DNA from 2 places in the Kitasatospora sp. NPDC059827 genome. Region 1 is predicted to be linked to the other one. Evidence: riboswitches for the same ligand, from Rfam matches in the RefSeq annotation. Region 1 holds a riboswitch; the other holds the start of a gene.
What was found. A riboswitch is a leader RNA that binds a small molecule or an ion and turns the genes downstream of it on or off. The one in region 1 is predicted to bind cobalamin.

Region 1 (7,603 bases):
GGTCGGACTGATCCGCCTGCGGCTGGCCAACGACGACGGCTACGCCGACCTGCGCGGCCCCAACACCTGCGCGCTGGTCACCGGGGCCGAGAAGGCCGCCGTCGCCGCCCGCCTCGGCCCCGACCCGCTGCGCGCCGACGCCGACCCGGAGGCCGCCTGGCGCCGGATATCGGGCAGCCGCACGACCGTCGCCGCGCTGCTGATGGACCAGAAGGTGCTGGCCGGGGTCGGCAACGTGTACCGCGCCGAGGTGCTGTTCCGCCACCACATCGCCCCGCACCGGGCCGGCCGCGACCTCACCCGCCGCGAGTGGGACGCGATCTGGGCCGACCTGGTCGACCTGATGCACCAGGGCGCCGCCGCCGGCCGGATCGACACCGTGCGCCCCGAACACACCCCCGAGGCGATGGGCCGCCCACCCCGGGTCGACGACCACGGTGGCGAGGTGTACGTCTACCGCCGTGCCGCGATGCCCTGCCTGGTCTGCGGCACGGAGGTGCGGACGGAGGCGCACGCGGCGCGCAACCTGTTCTGGTGCCCGACCTGCCAGGCGGCCTGAGGAGGATTCAGGCGCCCGGCACCGCCCGACGCCGTAGGCTGGGCCCGGGCTGGTCGGAGGGAGCGGACGGGTGGACGGCTACGAGGTGTCCAACAGCTTGTCGGGCACGGTGGTGCACGGCAACGTGGTCCAGGGCGGGAACGTCACGGTCCAGCTGCCCCCGAAGCACCGAGTCCCGTACCAGGTCAGGCCGCCGCGGAAGAGCTTCGTCAACCGGGAGCGCGAACTCGCCGCGCTCACCGCCGCTTCGGGCAAGGCCGAGCGGGGCGGACCGGCCATCGTGGTGTTCACCGGCCTGGGCGGCGTCGGCAAGACCGAGCTGGTGGCCAAGTTCGCGATGGAGCAGGCGGAGCGCTTCCCGGGGGGTGTGCTCTACGCGGATCTCAAGGCCTACCGGCACCGCTCGGCGGTGGATCTGGCCGGGGTGCTGGAGGGCTTCCTCCGCGCTCTCGGGGTCCGCCCGCCGGACGCGGAGGCGGAGCGCTTCGGGGAGTTCCGGACGGTGACCGCCGAGCAGCGCTGCCTGGTCCTCCTGGACAACGCCGAGCACGCCGCCGAGGTGCGCGCCCTGCTGCCCTCCAGCGGGATGGTGGTGGTGGCGAGTCGGCGGCGGCTGGACGCGTTGCGGATGGACGGTGCCGAGGTGCGGCAGCTGGACCGCCTGGGCGCGACGGCCGCGGCCGCTCTGGTGCGGGGCTGGCTGAGCGCCGAGCGCGGCACCGACGACGAGGTGGCGGCGCTGGTGGAGCGTTGCGACGGGCTGCCGATCGCGCTGAACGCGGTCGGCAGCCAGCTGCTGCGCCGGGGCCGGTTGTCGGTGGGTCAGGTGATCGCCGAACTGTCCCACCAGGAGGGCAGGTTGGCGGTGCTGGACAACGACGAGGGGAACCTGCGGGGAACGTACGACCCGGTGTACGAGCGGCTCTCGCCGCAGGGGCGGGCGCTCTACCACCTGATCGGTGTGCACCCGGGCCCGTTCGTGTCGGCCGAACTGGCGGCCGCGGTGGGCATCGAACGGGCGGAGGACGCCCTGGACGAGCTGTGTGCCGTACACCTCCTGGACGTGGTCGTCGACCAGGGGGTGGACGACCGCTTCCAGGTCCACGAGGTGGTGCGCACCCACGCCTACGTCTGCGCCCGTGAACTGCCCGACCGCACCGAGCTGCTGGCGCGGGCGGTGGCGTACTACCGGGGCAGGGCGTCGGTGGCCGACCGGGCGACCGGGCCTCGGCTCCGGTTGCAGGACCCGACCGGCGACGCTCTGCCCGGCTTCCCGTCCGGAGCGGACGCGCTGGAGTGGCTGCACGCGGAACGGGCGAACCTGCGAGCGGTGGTGAAGGCTGCGGCCGACCAGCAGTGGCACGACGAGGCGTGGTGGCTGTGCGAGTCGCTGTGGCCGCTCTACCACGGTCGGAAGCTCTACGAGGACTGGATCGCCACCCACCGGACCGGCATCGAGTCGGCCCGGTGGGCCAACAACCCGGACGCGGTGGTCCGGATGCACAACCAGCTGGCCCGGGCGCATTACGAGCGCCAGGAGTTCCGGCTCGCCGCCGAGCAGCTGGCGCTCGCCACCGAGCAGGTGCCGCTGGTGGCCAACCGCCAGGTGGTGGGCGTGCTGTACGAGACGGACGGCCTGCTGTGCCTGGCCGACGGCCGGCCCGGTGACGCCGTCGAGCGGTTCACGCTGGCGCTGGAGGAGAACCGGGGCGATGCCCACGGCGAGATCGTGCAGAGCTACAACTTGGCGCAGGCCCTGATCGCCGACGGCCGCCCGGAGGAGGCGCTGGCCGTGCTCGCGGAGGCCGGTGCCCGGGCCGTGGACACGGACGACCGGGACATGCTGATGAAGCTGCCGCTGGTCCGCGCCCGGGCCCACCGCGCGCTCGGCCGGCTCGACCTGGCCGTCGCGGACGCGGGCGACTGCGTCCGGCGGGCCGAGGAACGCAAGGCGTACCCGAAGGAGGCCCAGGCGCACACCCTGCTGCTCGCCCTCGCCGAGGAACTGGACGACCCGGAGTTGGCGGCGCGGAGCCGGGCCCGGCTGCGGGAGCTGGCCGGTTAGGCCCTGTCCGGCCGATCTTGCCGGGCCCGCGACGCCGGGCATCCCGCCTGGCCGCACGCCCGAATCGCCCGAGTACACCCAGTACGAGGACGATCCGGGCGCACGCCCAGCCGGGCGCCCACCGCCGCGGGCTGATCCGACAAGATCGACCGGACAGGGCCTAAGGCCCGGGGCCGGTCAGGGCCCGGCGGTGAAGGCGACCCGGGTGCAGTGCCGGCCGGTGCGGACGGTGAGGCCGTGTTCGGGCAGGCCGGCCGGGTCGCCGCCGTCGGAGAGCCAGCAGGCGACGGCGGAGCCGAGCAGCAGGGGGTCGAGGACGGGCTCGGGGCTGCCGAAGTCGCGTGCGGCGTGGGCTTCGAGGAGTCGGCCGCCGGGCAGCCGGAGCAGGTGCCGGGCCGGGCCGAGGGCGGCCACCGCGACGGCGAGGCCGGGCAGTTCGAGGGCGGTGTCGGCGAGCCAGTCGACGGCGGGGCGTTCGGCCCGGGCCTCGGTGCGGGCGAGGACTTCGGCGGTGTACCGCAGGGCGTCGCCCGGGTGGTCGTCGGTGAGGGCGTGGAAGCCGCGCGGGGTGTGGTCGTCGGGGTGGAAGGGGTAGCGCCGCAGGCTGACCTCCGTCCCCTCGCTCTTGCCCTCGACGTCGTACGCGCTCGGCCCTTCGCCGCCTCCGGGCCGGGGCGCGGGCTTGGGGTAGGGCGGCAGGACGGGTTCGCCGGCGGGCTCGTCGAGGCCGTCGAGGAAGGAGTAGAGCAGTGGGCGCAGCAGTCGGGCGGATTCGCCGCGGTGGGCGAGCGAGCGGTCGGTGATGGCGGTCAGGTCGGTGCGGTCGTCCGGGGTCCGGGCCAGGGCGAGTTCGAGTTGGGCGGCGAGGTCGCCGTCGGGGTCGAGGACGGGTGCGGCCTGGCCGAAGGCGTAGCTGGGGGACCGCGGGTCGAGTTCGGCGGCGCCGGTGGCGACGATCATCGTGGGCCGTCGCAGGGCGGCGCCGTAGAAGGAGACCGAGCCGTGGTCGCCGATCATGACGTCGGCGGCGACGAGGGCGGCCTGCCAGCCCTGGTGGGGCGGGACGAGGCGCAGGCCCATCCGCCGGGCGTCGTCGAGCAGGGCCGCCGGGTCGTGCCGGCTCCAGATGTTGGGGTGCAGCACGACGGCCACCGCGTACTCGTCGGCGGGCAGTTGGCGGACCAGCCGCTGCGGCAGGTCGGGGTGACGGCCGAATAACGAGTGCTCGCTCCAGGTGGAGTCGACGACGACGAGTCGGCGGCCGTCGACGGCACCGAGGGCGGCGCGGTAGCCGTCGCGGGAGCGTCGGCTGCGCAGGATCCGGTCGAAGCACGGGTCGCCGACGACCTCGGCGACGTCCAGGGCCTCGGGGCAGGAGGCCCGCAGCCGGTCCAGCTGTTCGGGGTGGGAGAGGCCGAGGACGTCGACGAACACCTCTCCGCGGTGGGTGAGTTCGTTGCGGGAGAGGCCGGCGGAGCTGACCGCGTCGCCGGTGGACTCGGTGACCAGGCGGTTGTAGCCGGCACCGTGCGGGAGGACGACCAGGCGGGCGTCCAGCCGGTGCATGGAGGCGTGGACGGCGCAGGCGACGGCCAGGTCGAAGCGGTGGCGGACGGCGTCCTCCCAGTCCAGCACGGTGTAGCCGGGCAGGCCGTGGAGGTACTCGTCCAGGGCGCGGTCGGCGAAGGCGGAGCCGGGGTTGACGGTGAAGTACCGCTCGATGCCGTCCGGGTCGAGCAGGGTGAGGACGTCCAGGACCCGGGTCGCCGAGGTGAGGGTGCGGGCGACCGCCAGCACGCGGGCCTTGACCGGGCGGGTGTTCCAGCGGTCGGCGGGCCAGACGTGGGGGTGGGACGGCACATCGTGATCGTACTCACCCCGCCGCGCCCCCGGCGTGGTTTGCCGAGTGTCGGTCAGCCCGCCGCCGCGGCGGGCTCCTCGTGGTCGGCGGCGGCGCACTCGTCGAGGAGGGGGCGCAGGGCGTCGTCCACGAGCCGGTAGCGCACCACGCGTCCGTCCTTGTCGCCGGTGACCACGCCCGCCGTGCGGAGCAGTCGCAGGGCCTGGGAGACGGCCGGGTCGCGCATGCCGGTGGCGACCGCCAGGTCGCTGACGGCGAGCGGGCCGGCCCGGTGGAGGGCGAGCAGCAGGGCGAGCCGGCCGGGGTCGGAGAGCAGGGAGAACCGCTCGGCCCAGGTCCGGACGTGGGCGGTGTCCCCGATGGCGGCGATGGCCTCGCAGACCCGGTGTCCGTCGATGGTGCGGTGGCCCGCGCGGTCGGCCGGTACGAGATGCATGCGGACATTCTGGCAGCTCACGACCTGTGATCCTGGACACCTGCACAGGTGCGCAACCTTGCGAGGGTGTGGTCCTGCCCCTACGGTGTTCCCCGCCGTGGTGCTCGGGAAGACCGGTGACGGACCCTCAACGGGTCCCATTCCGGAGCGGCCCTCGCCACTGTGATCGGGGGACAGTCGTCCGGATCCACGTGCCACTGGGTGCTTCGTGCACCTGGGAAGGCGGGTCGGGAAGCCCCGTGAGCCAGGAGACCGGCCACGGCATCTCACGAAGTCATTCCACGAGGTGCTGGAGCGTGATCCGAAGATGACCCTGCCCGAAACCGCCGCGCCCGCCGAGGCGGGCCCCGCCCCCTCCGTACTGCCCACCTTCCGGTGGAAGCGCGAGGACACCCTCCGGACCGCCGGGTTGATGGGGGTGATCCTGGCCATGCACGTGGTGGCCTTCGGGACCCTCGTCTTCCTGGTCGCGCCGCACAACTACGCCGTCGGCACCCAGGTCTTCGGGGTGGGCCTGGGCATCACGGCCTACACCCTCGGCATGCGGCACGCCTTCGACGCCGACCACATCGCGGTGATCGACAACACCACCCGCAAGCTGATGGCGGACGGCAAGCGGCCGGTCTCGGTCGGCTTCTGGTTCGCGCTCGGCCACTCCTCGATGGTGGTCGTCATGGCCGCCCTGGTGGCGGGCGGCGCCCAGCTGGCGAACACGCTGATGGACGACGACTCGGCCACCCACAAGTGGCTCGGGCTGGTCGGCACCACGGCCTCCGGCGCCTTCCTCTACCTGATCGGCGCGCTCAACCTGGCGGCGCTGCTCGGCATCCTCAAGGTGTTCCGCTCGATGCGGGCCGGGCAGTTCGACGAGTCGGAGCTGGAGGCGCACCTCGACTCGCGCGGCTTCATGGCCCGGATCCTGAACCGGGCGACCCGCTCGATCACCCGGCCCGGGCAGATGTTCCCGGTCGGCATGGTGCTGGGCCTGGGCTTCGACACCGCGACCGAGGTCACCCTGATGGTGATGGCCGGTTCGGGCGCGGCGGCCGGGCTGCCCTGGTACGCGATCGTCTGCCTGCCGCTGCTGTTCGCGGCCGGGATGAGCCTGTTCGACACCCTGGACGGGACGTTCATGAACTTCGCGTACCAGTGGGCCTTCTCCAACCCGGTGCGCAAGGTGTACTACAACCTGACCATCACCGGGCTGTCGATCGCGGTGGCCTTCATCATCGGCACCATCGAGCTGGTCGGCGTGCTGCACGAGAAGCTCGACCTGACCGACCCGGTGACCGGGTTCATCGCGGACATCTCGCTGGACAACGTCGGCTACGCGATCGCCGGGCTGTTCGTGGTGGTGTGGGCGATCGCCATCGCGTACTGGAAGCTGGCGGGCGTCGAGAAGCGCTGGACGCCCACGCAGCAGCAGTAGCCGTGGCGGCAGTCCCCACGCGTCGCGAACGGCGCCTCCCCGAGCCGGGGAGGCGCCGTTCGCGTTCCGCCGTCAGTGCCGGTCGCCGTAGCGGCGGCGGAACTGCTCGACCCGGCCGGCGGTGTCGAGCACCCGGGACTGGCCGGTGTAGAAGGGGTGGCTCGCCGAGGAGATCTCGACGTCGATCACCGGGTAGGTGTTGCCGTCCTCCCACTCGACCGTGCGGTCACCGGTGACCGTGGAGCGGGTGAGGAAGGCGAGGCCGCCGACCTTGTCGCGGAAGACGACCGGGCGGTAGGCGGGGTGGATTCCGGGCTTCATGGCGGGGCTCCTCCGAGGGGGTTCGTGCGGTCAGCGCTCTTCGCGGAAGTCGACGTGCCGGCCCGCGACCGGGTCGTACTTGCGCAGGACCATCCGGTCCGGGTCGTTGCGGCGGTTCTTGCGGGTCACGTACGTGTAGCCGGTGCCGGCGGTGGAGCGGAGCTTGATCACGGGGCGCAGTTCGCTGCGGGCCATCGGGCGTCCTCCTGGGGTCTCGGGCCCGTGGACTCTCGGTCGCTCGGGGCCTTCTGGTGCGGGGTTCGCGGGGCTGGATCGGAACCGTACACCGAAATGGATGTCATTTTCATCTGGTGTAACGTGACCTCCGTCCTGCCCATTCCCGGACGCCAGGGAGCACCCATGTCCGCCCACTGCCGGCTCACCGGCCGCCGGCCCGGCTTCGGCAACGCGATCTCGCACTCGCACCGCCGCACCCCGCGCCGCTTCGACCCCAACATCCAGCGCAAGCGCTACTGGCTGCCCAGTGAGGGCCGGTACGTCCGGCTGGTGCTGAGCGCCAAGGGGATCAAGACCGTCGACGCGATCGGCGTCGAGGCCGCCGTCGCCCGCATCCGCGCCCGAGGGGGGAAGGTCTGATGGCCAAGCAGAGCAAGATCGCCAAGAACGAGCAGCGGCGAGTGATCGTCGCCCGCTACGCCGAACGCCGGGCCGAACTCAAGCGGCTCATCGCCCACCCCGGCACCGCCCCGGCCGAGCGCGCCGCCGCCCAGGCCGAACTCGCCCGCCAGCCCCGCGACGCGAGCCCCACCAGGGTCCGCAACCGCGATGCCGTCGACGGCCGGCCGCGCGGCTACCTGCGCGCCTTCGGCCTCTCCCGGGTCAACCTGCGCGTCCACGCCCACGCCGGACACCTGCCGGGCGTGCGCAAGGCGAGCTGGTGAGCGACATGGACGGCACCAGGCTCCCGGTGG
Region 2 (7,603 bases), on a different contig from region 1:
TTCCGCCTCGGCGAACTCGGCCTCATCCCCGCCGGCCATGAAGGTCAGGCTCGCGGCCTCGGCTCCGGGGACGCCGCCGGAGACCGGCGCGTCCACGGCCCGGTGCCCGACCGTACGGGCGAGGTCCGCGGCCACCCGGGCGTCGCCGACCGCGACGGTGGAGCAGTCCACGAACAGCGCCCCGCTCGCCGCGAGCGTCAACTCCTCGTAGGCATCCAGGACATGACGTCCCGTCGGCAGCATGGTGAGCACCACCTCGGCGTCGGTGACGGCCTCCGCCGCCGAGCCGGCCACCGTCACGCCGTGGGCGGCCGCCCGCTCCCGGGCGGCGGCCGAGAGGTCGTAACCGGTCACCCGGTGACCGGCCTTGACCAGGTTGGCGGCCATCGGGCCGCCCATGTTGCCGAGTCCGACGAATCCGATCGCGAGGGTCACCAGCGCTCCAGGGGTGTGGTGGCGGCGAGGCCGAGTTCGCGCTCGCCGAGCGGGGCGAAGTAGCGGGCCACGACGGCGTCCTCGACCTCGGCCAGGGTGGCCGGGTGCCAGCGCGGTGAGCGGTCCTTGTCGATCACCTGGGCCCGGATGCCCTCCGCGAGGTCCGGGGTGGCGAGTGCCGCGCAGGAGATCCGGTACTCCTGGTCGAGCACCGCTTCCAGCGGGCCGAGCGCCCGGGCCCGGCGCAGGGCGGCGAGCGTCGCCTTCACGGCGCTCGGGGAGTTGGCCGCGATCCGGTCGGCGGCCGCCTTCGCCTCCGGTTCGCCGCTGTCGCCGAGCCGGTCGAGGATCTCCTCGACGGAACCGGCCGCGTAGCAGCGGTCGATCCAACCCCGCTGCCCGGCCAGCGGACCGGGCGGCGCGGCGGCGACGTGCCGTTCCAGGGCGTCGTGCACGGGTCGTTCGGCCAGGTCGTCCAGCAGCGCCGGGAGGCGTTCGGCGGGGACGTGGTGGTCGGCGAGCCCGCAGAGCAGGGCGTCCGCGGCGCCGACGGAGCCGGCCGTCAGGGCCAGGTGGGTGCCGAGTTCGCCGGGGGCGAGGGCGAGCAGGTAGGTGCCGCCGACGTCGGGGACGAAGCCGATCCCGGTCTCCGGCAGGGCGATCCTGGTGCGTTCGGTGACGATCCGGACGCTGCCGTGGGCGGAGACGCCGACTCCGCCGCCCATCACGATGCCGTCCATCACGGCCACGTAGGGCTTGGGGTAGCGGGCGATCCGGGCGTTGAGGTGGTACTCGTCGCGCCAGAACTCCTCGGCGGCGCCCTGATCCCCGCCGGAGGCGGCGCGGTGGATGGCCACGATGTCGCCGCCCGCGCAGAGCCCGCGCTCGCCGGCGCCGGTGATCACCACGGTGGCCACGGCCGGGTCGTGCTCCCAGTCGTCCAGGGCGCGCGCGATGCGCCGGACCATGCCGTGGGTGAGGGCGTTGAGCGCCTTGGGGCGGTTGAGGACGATCAGCCCGGCCCGGCCCTCGCGGTGGACCAGGACCTCCTCGGCACTCATCAGGCGGCTCCGATCAGACCGCGGGCGACGATGACGCGCATGATCTCGTTGGTCCCTTCCAGGATCTGGTGCACCCGCAGGTCGCGGACGATCTTCTCGATGCCGTACTCGGCCAGGTAGCCGTAGCCGCCGTGGAGTTGGAGCGCCTGGTTGGCCACCTCGAAGCCGGTGTCGGTGGCGTGCCGCTTGGCCATCGCGCACAGCTGCGGTGCCCGCCGGTCGCCCCGGTCCAGAGCCGCGGCGGCCCGCCAGAGCAGCGCCCGGGCGGCCTCCAACTCGGTGGCCATGTCGGCGAGCCGGAACTGCAGCGCCTGGGTGTGCAGCAGCCGGGCGCCGAAGGCCTCCCGGTCGGCGAGGTGGACGGTGGTGCGTTCCAGGGCGCTCTGGGCACCGCCGAGCGAGCAGGCGGCGATGCCGAGCCGGCCGCCGTTCAGGCCGGCCATGGCGATCCGGAAGCCCTCGCCCTCGCCGCCGAGCAGGCGGTCGGCGGGCAGCCGGACGCCGTCCAGGACGACCTGGCGGGTGGGCTGGGCGTTCCAGCCCATCTTCCGCTCGTCGGGGCCGAAGGAGAGCCCGGGGTCGTCCCGCTCCACCACGAAGGCGGACACCCCGGCGGCGCCCGGGCCGCCGGTGCGCGCCATCACCACGTACACCCGGGCCGCGCCCGCGCCGGAGATGAACTGCTTGACGCCGTCCAGCACCCAGTGGTCGCCGTCGCGCACCGCCCGGGTGGCGAGCGCGGCGGCGTCGGAGCCGGCGCCGGGTTCGGTGAGGCAGTAGCTGCCCAGGTCCTCGGCGGTGCAGAGCGCGGGCAGCCAGCGGTGGCGCTGGTCCTCGCTGCCGTAGCGGTCGACCATCCAGCCGACCATGTTGTGGATGGACAGGTAGGCGGCAACGGACGGGCAGCCGCCCGCCAGTGCCTCGAAGGCCACCACGCCGTCGAGCCGGGAGAGTTGGGAGCCGCCGACGTCCTCCCGGACGTAGACCCCGGCGAGGCCGAGGTCGGCGGCCTTGCGCAGCACGTCCACCGGGAAGTGCTTGGTCCGGTCCCACTCGACCGCGTGCGGGGCCAGGCACTCGGCGGCGAAGGCTCCGACGGCCTCGGCGATCGCGACCTGATCCTCCGTCAGTTCACTGGTGTGCACGGCGTTCACCCCATCGTCGGCATGGTGAAGCTCGCGCCCTCCTTGACCCCGGAGGGCCAGCGCGAGGTGACGGTGCGGGTGCGGGTGTAGAAGCGGATCGAGTCCGGACCGTGCTGGTTGAGGTCGCCGAAGGCGGAGCGCTTCCAGCCGCCGAAGGTGTGGTAGGCGATCGGCACCGGGATCGGCACGTTGACACCGACCATGCCGGTGTTCACCCGGCGGGCGAAGTCCCGGGCGGTGTCGCCGTCCCGGGTGTAGATGGCCACGCCGTTGCCGAACTCGTGCTCGCTGGGCAGCCGCAGCGCCTCCTCGTAGTCGGCGGCGCGGACCACGGTGAGCACCGGGCCGAAGATCTCCTCCCGGTGGACGCGCATCTCCGGGGTCACCCGGTCGAACAGCGAGGCGCCGAGGAAGTAACCGCCCTCGTGGCCCTCCAGCCGGAAGTCCCGCCCGTCGACGACGAGTTCGGCGCCCTCCCGGACCCCGAGGTCGAGGTACCCGCGGACCCGCTCCAGCGCGTCGGCGCCGACCAGCGGGCCGAAGTCAGCCGCCGGATCGTCCGAGCGGCCGACCTTGAGCGCGGCGATCCGCTCGACCAGCTTGGCCACCAGCGCGTCCGCGGTCTCCTCCCCCACCGGGACGGCCACCGAGATCGCCATGCAGCGCTCCCCCGCCGAGCCGTAGCCGGCGCCGATCAGCGCGTCGGCGGCCTGGTCGAGGTCCGCGTCCGGCATCACGATCATGTGGTTCTTCGCGCCACCGAAGCACTGCGCCCGCTTCCCGTGGGCGGCCGCCGTCGCATAGACGTACTGGGCGATCGGAGTGGAGCCGACGAAGCCGACGGCCTGCACCCGCTCGTCCTCCAGCAGGGTGTCCACCGCCTCCTTGCCACCGTTGACCACGTTGAGCACGCCCGGCGGCAGCCCGGCCTCCAGAAACAGCTCGGCCAGCCGCAGCGGCACCGACGGGTCCCGCTCGGAGGGCTTGAGAACGAAGGAGTTGCCGCAGGCCAGCGCGGGCGCGGCCTTCCACAGCGGGATCATCGCCGGGAAGTTGAACGGCGTGATACCGGCGACCACGCCGAGCGGCTGGCGCATCGAGTAGACGTCGATGCCGGTGCCGGCGTTGTCGGTGAACTCGCCCTTCAACAGGTGCGGGATCCCGGCGGCGAACTCCACCACCTCCAGGCCGCGTTGGAGGTCACCGTGGGCGTCGGCCACGGTCTTGCCGTGCTCGGCGGAGAGCAGCCGGGCCAGTTCCTCCTTCTCCTGCTCGACCAGTTGCAGGAAGCGCAGCAGCACCCGCGCCCGCCGCTGCGGGTTCCAGGCCGCCCACGCGGGCTGGGCCTGGGCGGCGTCGGCGATCACCGCCTCGACCTCGGCCCAGTCGGCCAGCGGCACCCGGGCCTGCACCCGGCCGGTGTTGGGGTCGAAGACGTCGCCGTAGCGGCCGGACGTCCCGGCGACGCGCTTGCCGCCGATGAAGTGGGTCAGTTCGCGGACCATCGGTTCCTTCTCTCGTCACGGGTGGGGAGAGGAGGAATGGAGAGAGCACGCCGCGGCATCGGACGTACGGTCGTACGCCCTTGCGGCAGGCGTTAAGTGACGAACCGTCAGGGGCGATGGGCCCCGACGGTCGGCAGCACGGCAGCGGAGCGGGAACAGCGGCCCGGAGTCATGCGTGTCGTCTCCATCCTCGTGGAAAACACGGATCATCCGCGGCCGGTATCCTGACTCCCGGATCCACGCCCGCCCCCTGGCCTTCCCGGCTGGCTGCCAGTGGCCGTCATCTGCGAGGACGAACTCCCCGGTCACAGTGGCGGGACCGTGCCGGACTCACACCGGCTTCCCTGACACCGCGGACCTGCCGTCGACCATATAGTTGGACGTCCTAGTAAGTCCAGACCCACCGCCGCGCGGCGCGGGCCCGAACGGTCACAGGGCCGCGACGGGTCACAGGGCCAGGACGGGCCGGTGGTGGTCGAGCCACAGCGCAAGGTCGGCCACGCGTTCCCGTAGAGCGAGGTGTCCATGCCCCCGACACCGATCGGCGAGTCCCGGGCCGCGACCACGGCCCTTCGCCGGACCGGCGGCGGGTCATCGGACCGCCGCCCCCGGGGGCCGTTCGATCGCGGTCAGCCGGCCGAAGCCGCCGAGAGGTCCAGCAGTCCCTCCTTGGCCTGGCGCACCAGGTCGCGGAACTGGTCCTCGCTCATCCGGATCTGCTGACCGAAGTCGTCGGTGATCCTCACCCGCCGGTCCGCCGGGGCCTCCCGGTCCAGGAACACCTGGGGGCAACCGCAGTTGCAGTTGCCGCAGAACGTCGCGAAGGGCTGTGGCGTCTCGTCGCCGGCCATCCGTCCCACCTCACTTCCGCCCGTGGCACACGGGGCTTCCGGGCAGGCGATGCCCTCCGATCGATACCGCCAAACCCGCTGGCAGGAAAGGTGGTTGTACTCGTCCGACGGCCCTCCGGGGGCTTCCTCGCCCCGTGCGGCACCGCTCAGGAGGACGCCGGGTACGGGACGAAGGTGCTGGTGTGCTCGTCGACGGCCAGCGGGCGGCCGATCGCCGGGGCCGAGCGCTGGGCGCAGGCCGGGCGTTCGCAGACCTTGCAGCCCAGGCCGATCGGGGTGGCGGCGGCCTCGTCGGCCAGGTCCAGGCCCGCGGAGTACACCAGCCGTCCCGCGTGCCGGAGTTCGCAGCCGAGGCCGATCGCGAAGGTCTTGCCGGGTCGGCCCCAGCCACCGGGCGAGCGGGTGACGGCCCGGGCCGTCCACAGGTAGCGGCGCCCGTCCGGCATGGCGGCGACCTGGACGTGGACCCGGCCCGGGGCGGCGAAGGCGTCGTAGACGTTCCACAGCGGGCAGGTGCCGCCGGTGCGGGAGAAGTGGAAGGGCGTGGCGGACTGCCGCTTGGAGACGTTCCCGGCCCGGTCGACCCGGACGAAGGAGAACGGCACCCCGCGCAGACCGGGGCGCTGGCAGGTGCTGAGGCGGTGGCAGACCGTCTCGTAGCCGACGCCGAAGTGGTCGGCGAGGTGCTCGATGTCGTAGCGGGCGGACTCGGCCTCGGCGTGGAACGCGGCGTAGGGCAGGACGAGGGCGGCGGCGAAGTAGTTGGCCAGGCCGATCCGGGTGAGCGAGTGCGCGGCCGAGCCTTCGGGGCTGTCCTGGGCAGCGAGTTCGGAGAGCAGCGCGTCGTGTTCCAGGTAGCCGAGCTGGGTGGCCAGCCGGAAGGCCTGCTGGCCGGGGCGCAGCCGGTCCGACAGCCGCAGGGTCCGGGTCCGCGGCTCGTACCGGTGCAGCTGCTCCCCGCCGGAGGCGAGCCGTACGCCGTGCACGTCGGCCAGCCGCTCGGCCAGCACCGCCCGCACCCCGCCGCGCCGCAGCCGGATCTCGCCCGCCAACTCCTCGGCTGCCGTGTCGAGTTCATGGACGTAGTTCTGCCGGCGGTAGAAGAACTCGCGGACCTCCTCGTGCGGGGTCCGGGTGTCGGCGGCCGGACCCCGGTCCCCCGCGAGGACGGCGAGCTGCTCGGCCAGGGCGCGCCGTCCCCGCCCGAGGTCGGTCAACAGCCGTGCCACGGCGGGCAGTCGGGTGGCGACCTCGTCGAGGTCACCGGGGGTGATCCGGCCGGCCGCGAGCTCCTCGCCGAGGCCGTCGCGCAGTTCGGCGGCGAGCCGGGCGCTGTCCGGTGGGGCGAAGTACCCGGCCTCCACGCCGAACGCCTCGGTGAGCCGCAGCAGCACCGCGACGGTCAGCGGGCGGGCGTCGTGCTCCAGCTGGTTGAGGTAGCTGGGCGAGAGGTCGATCATCCGCGCCGTGGCGGCCTGGCTCAGTCCGCGTTCCTCCCGGAGCCGGCGCAGCCTGGCCCCGGCGAAGGCCTTCCCCATCGTCCCGCACCTCCGTGTCCGGCCGTCGGGTCGGGCCGGTGCGGCGCAGCCTAGCCGCAACGCCTCCGGGCAGGCCTTCGCAAGCTTCGCGGATTCGCCGGACGGGCTTCGCGGAACTTGGCACGGCTCCACCGGTGACGGCGGCCGCGCCGGCTGCCAGAGTCGGTGCTGCGGCCGGGAGGCGCCCAGAACGGCGGCGAACGGGCAGGTCAACTGCCCTGACCTGCCGTCCGGGTGACCACGTCCCGCGGTGTTCCACCGCTGCCCGGCGCCACCCGGCCGCCCTCTCACCACCTCGTGAGAGGTCGCTCACATCCTTCGCAACGTCCTTCGCATATCATCCCCGGGAGTCGATCACCATGACCCAGTCGGTTCGGCAGCAGCAGGAGCAGCAGGCGGCGGAGCTGGCCGCCCGGTGGGCGTCCGACCCCCGCTGGGCCGGCATCGAGCGCACGTACGGCGCGGCCGACGTCGTCCGGCTGTCCGGTACGGTGCGCGAGGAGCACACCCTGGCCCGCCGCGGCGCCGAGCGCCTGTGGAAGCAGCTCCACGAGCAGGACTACGTGCACGCCCTGGGCGCGCTGACCGGCGGTCAGGCCGTCCAGATGGTCAAGGCCGGGCTGCAGGCGATCTACCTGTCCGGCTGGCAGGTCGCGGCCGACGCCAACCAGGCCGGCCAGACCTACCCGGACCAGAGCCTCTACCCCGCCAACTCCGTTCCCCAGGTGGTGCGTCGGATCAACAACGCGCTGCTGCGCGCCGACGGGATCGACGCCGCCGAGGGCACCGACGGCGGCCCGGACTGGCTGGTGCCGATCGTCGCCGACGCCGAGGCGGGCTTCGGCGGCCCGCTGAACGCCTTCGAGCTCACCAAGGCCATGATCGCGGCCGGCGCCGCGGGCATCCACTACGAGGACCAGCTGGCCTCCGAGAAGAAGTGCGGCCACCTCGGCGGCAAGGTGCTCGTCCCCACCGCCCAGCACGTCCGCACCCTCAACGCGGCCCGCCTGGCCGCCGACGTCGCCGACGTGCCGACCCTGATCGTCGCCCGCACCGACGCGCTGGCCG

Region 2: linked by a shared signal. The riboswitch ahead of ACFV8H_RS04470 (CoA-acylating methylmalonate-semialdehyde dehydrogenase) and the one ahead of ACFV8H_RS19850 (HoxN/HupN/NixA family nickel/cobalt transporter) in region 1 are both predicted to bind cobalamin.

What each region holds. Positions count from the first base shown of each region.
Region 1 is NZ_JBHWIV010000029.1:18,420-26,022, forward strand. It holds gene ACFV8H_RS19830 (Fpg/Nei family DNA glycosylase) at 1-559, shown strand, start outside; gene ACFV8H_RS19835 (AAA family ATPase) at 630-2,624, shown strand; gene ACFV8H_RS19840 (hypothetical protein) at 2,802-4,484, opposite strand; gene ACFV8H_RS19845 (ArsR/SmtB family transcription factor) at 4,538-4,921, opposite strand; cobalamin riboswitch at 5,003-5,197, shown strand; gene ACFV8H_RS19850 (HoxN/HupN/NixA family nickel/cobalt transporter) at 5,229-6,350, shown strand; gene ACFV8H_RS19855 (type B 50S ribosomal protein L31) at 6,423-6,671, opposite strand; gene rpmG (50S ribosomal protein L33) at 6,702-6,866, opposite strand; gene rpmB (50S ribosomal protein L28) at 7,032-7,268, shown strand; gene rpsN (30S ribosomal protein S14) at 7,268-7,573, shown strand; gene ACFV8H_RS19875 (CobW family GTP-binding protein) at 7,579-7,603, shown strand, end outside.
Region 2 is NZ_JBHWIV010000004.1:195,755-203,357, reverse strand. It holds gene mmsB (3-hydroxyisobutyrate dehydrogenase) at 1-435, opposite strand, end outside; gene ACFV8H_RS04480 (enoyl-CoA hydratase/isomerase family protein) at 432-1,496, opposite strand; gene ACFV8H_RS04475 (acyl-CoA dehydrogenase family protein) at 1,496-2,641, opposite strand; gene ACFV8H_RS04470 (CoA-acylating methylmalonate-semialdehyde dehydrogenase) at 2,647-4,146, opposite strand; cobalamin riboswitch at 4,343-4,534, opposite strand; gene ACFV8H_RS04465 (hypothetical protein) at 4,776-4,997, opposite strand; gene ACFV8H_RS04460 (short-chain fatty acyl-CoA regulator family protein) at 5,144-6,535, opposite strand; gene aceA (isocitrate lyase) at 6,895-7,603, shown strand, end outside.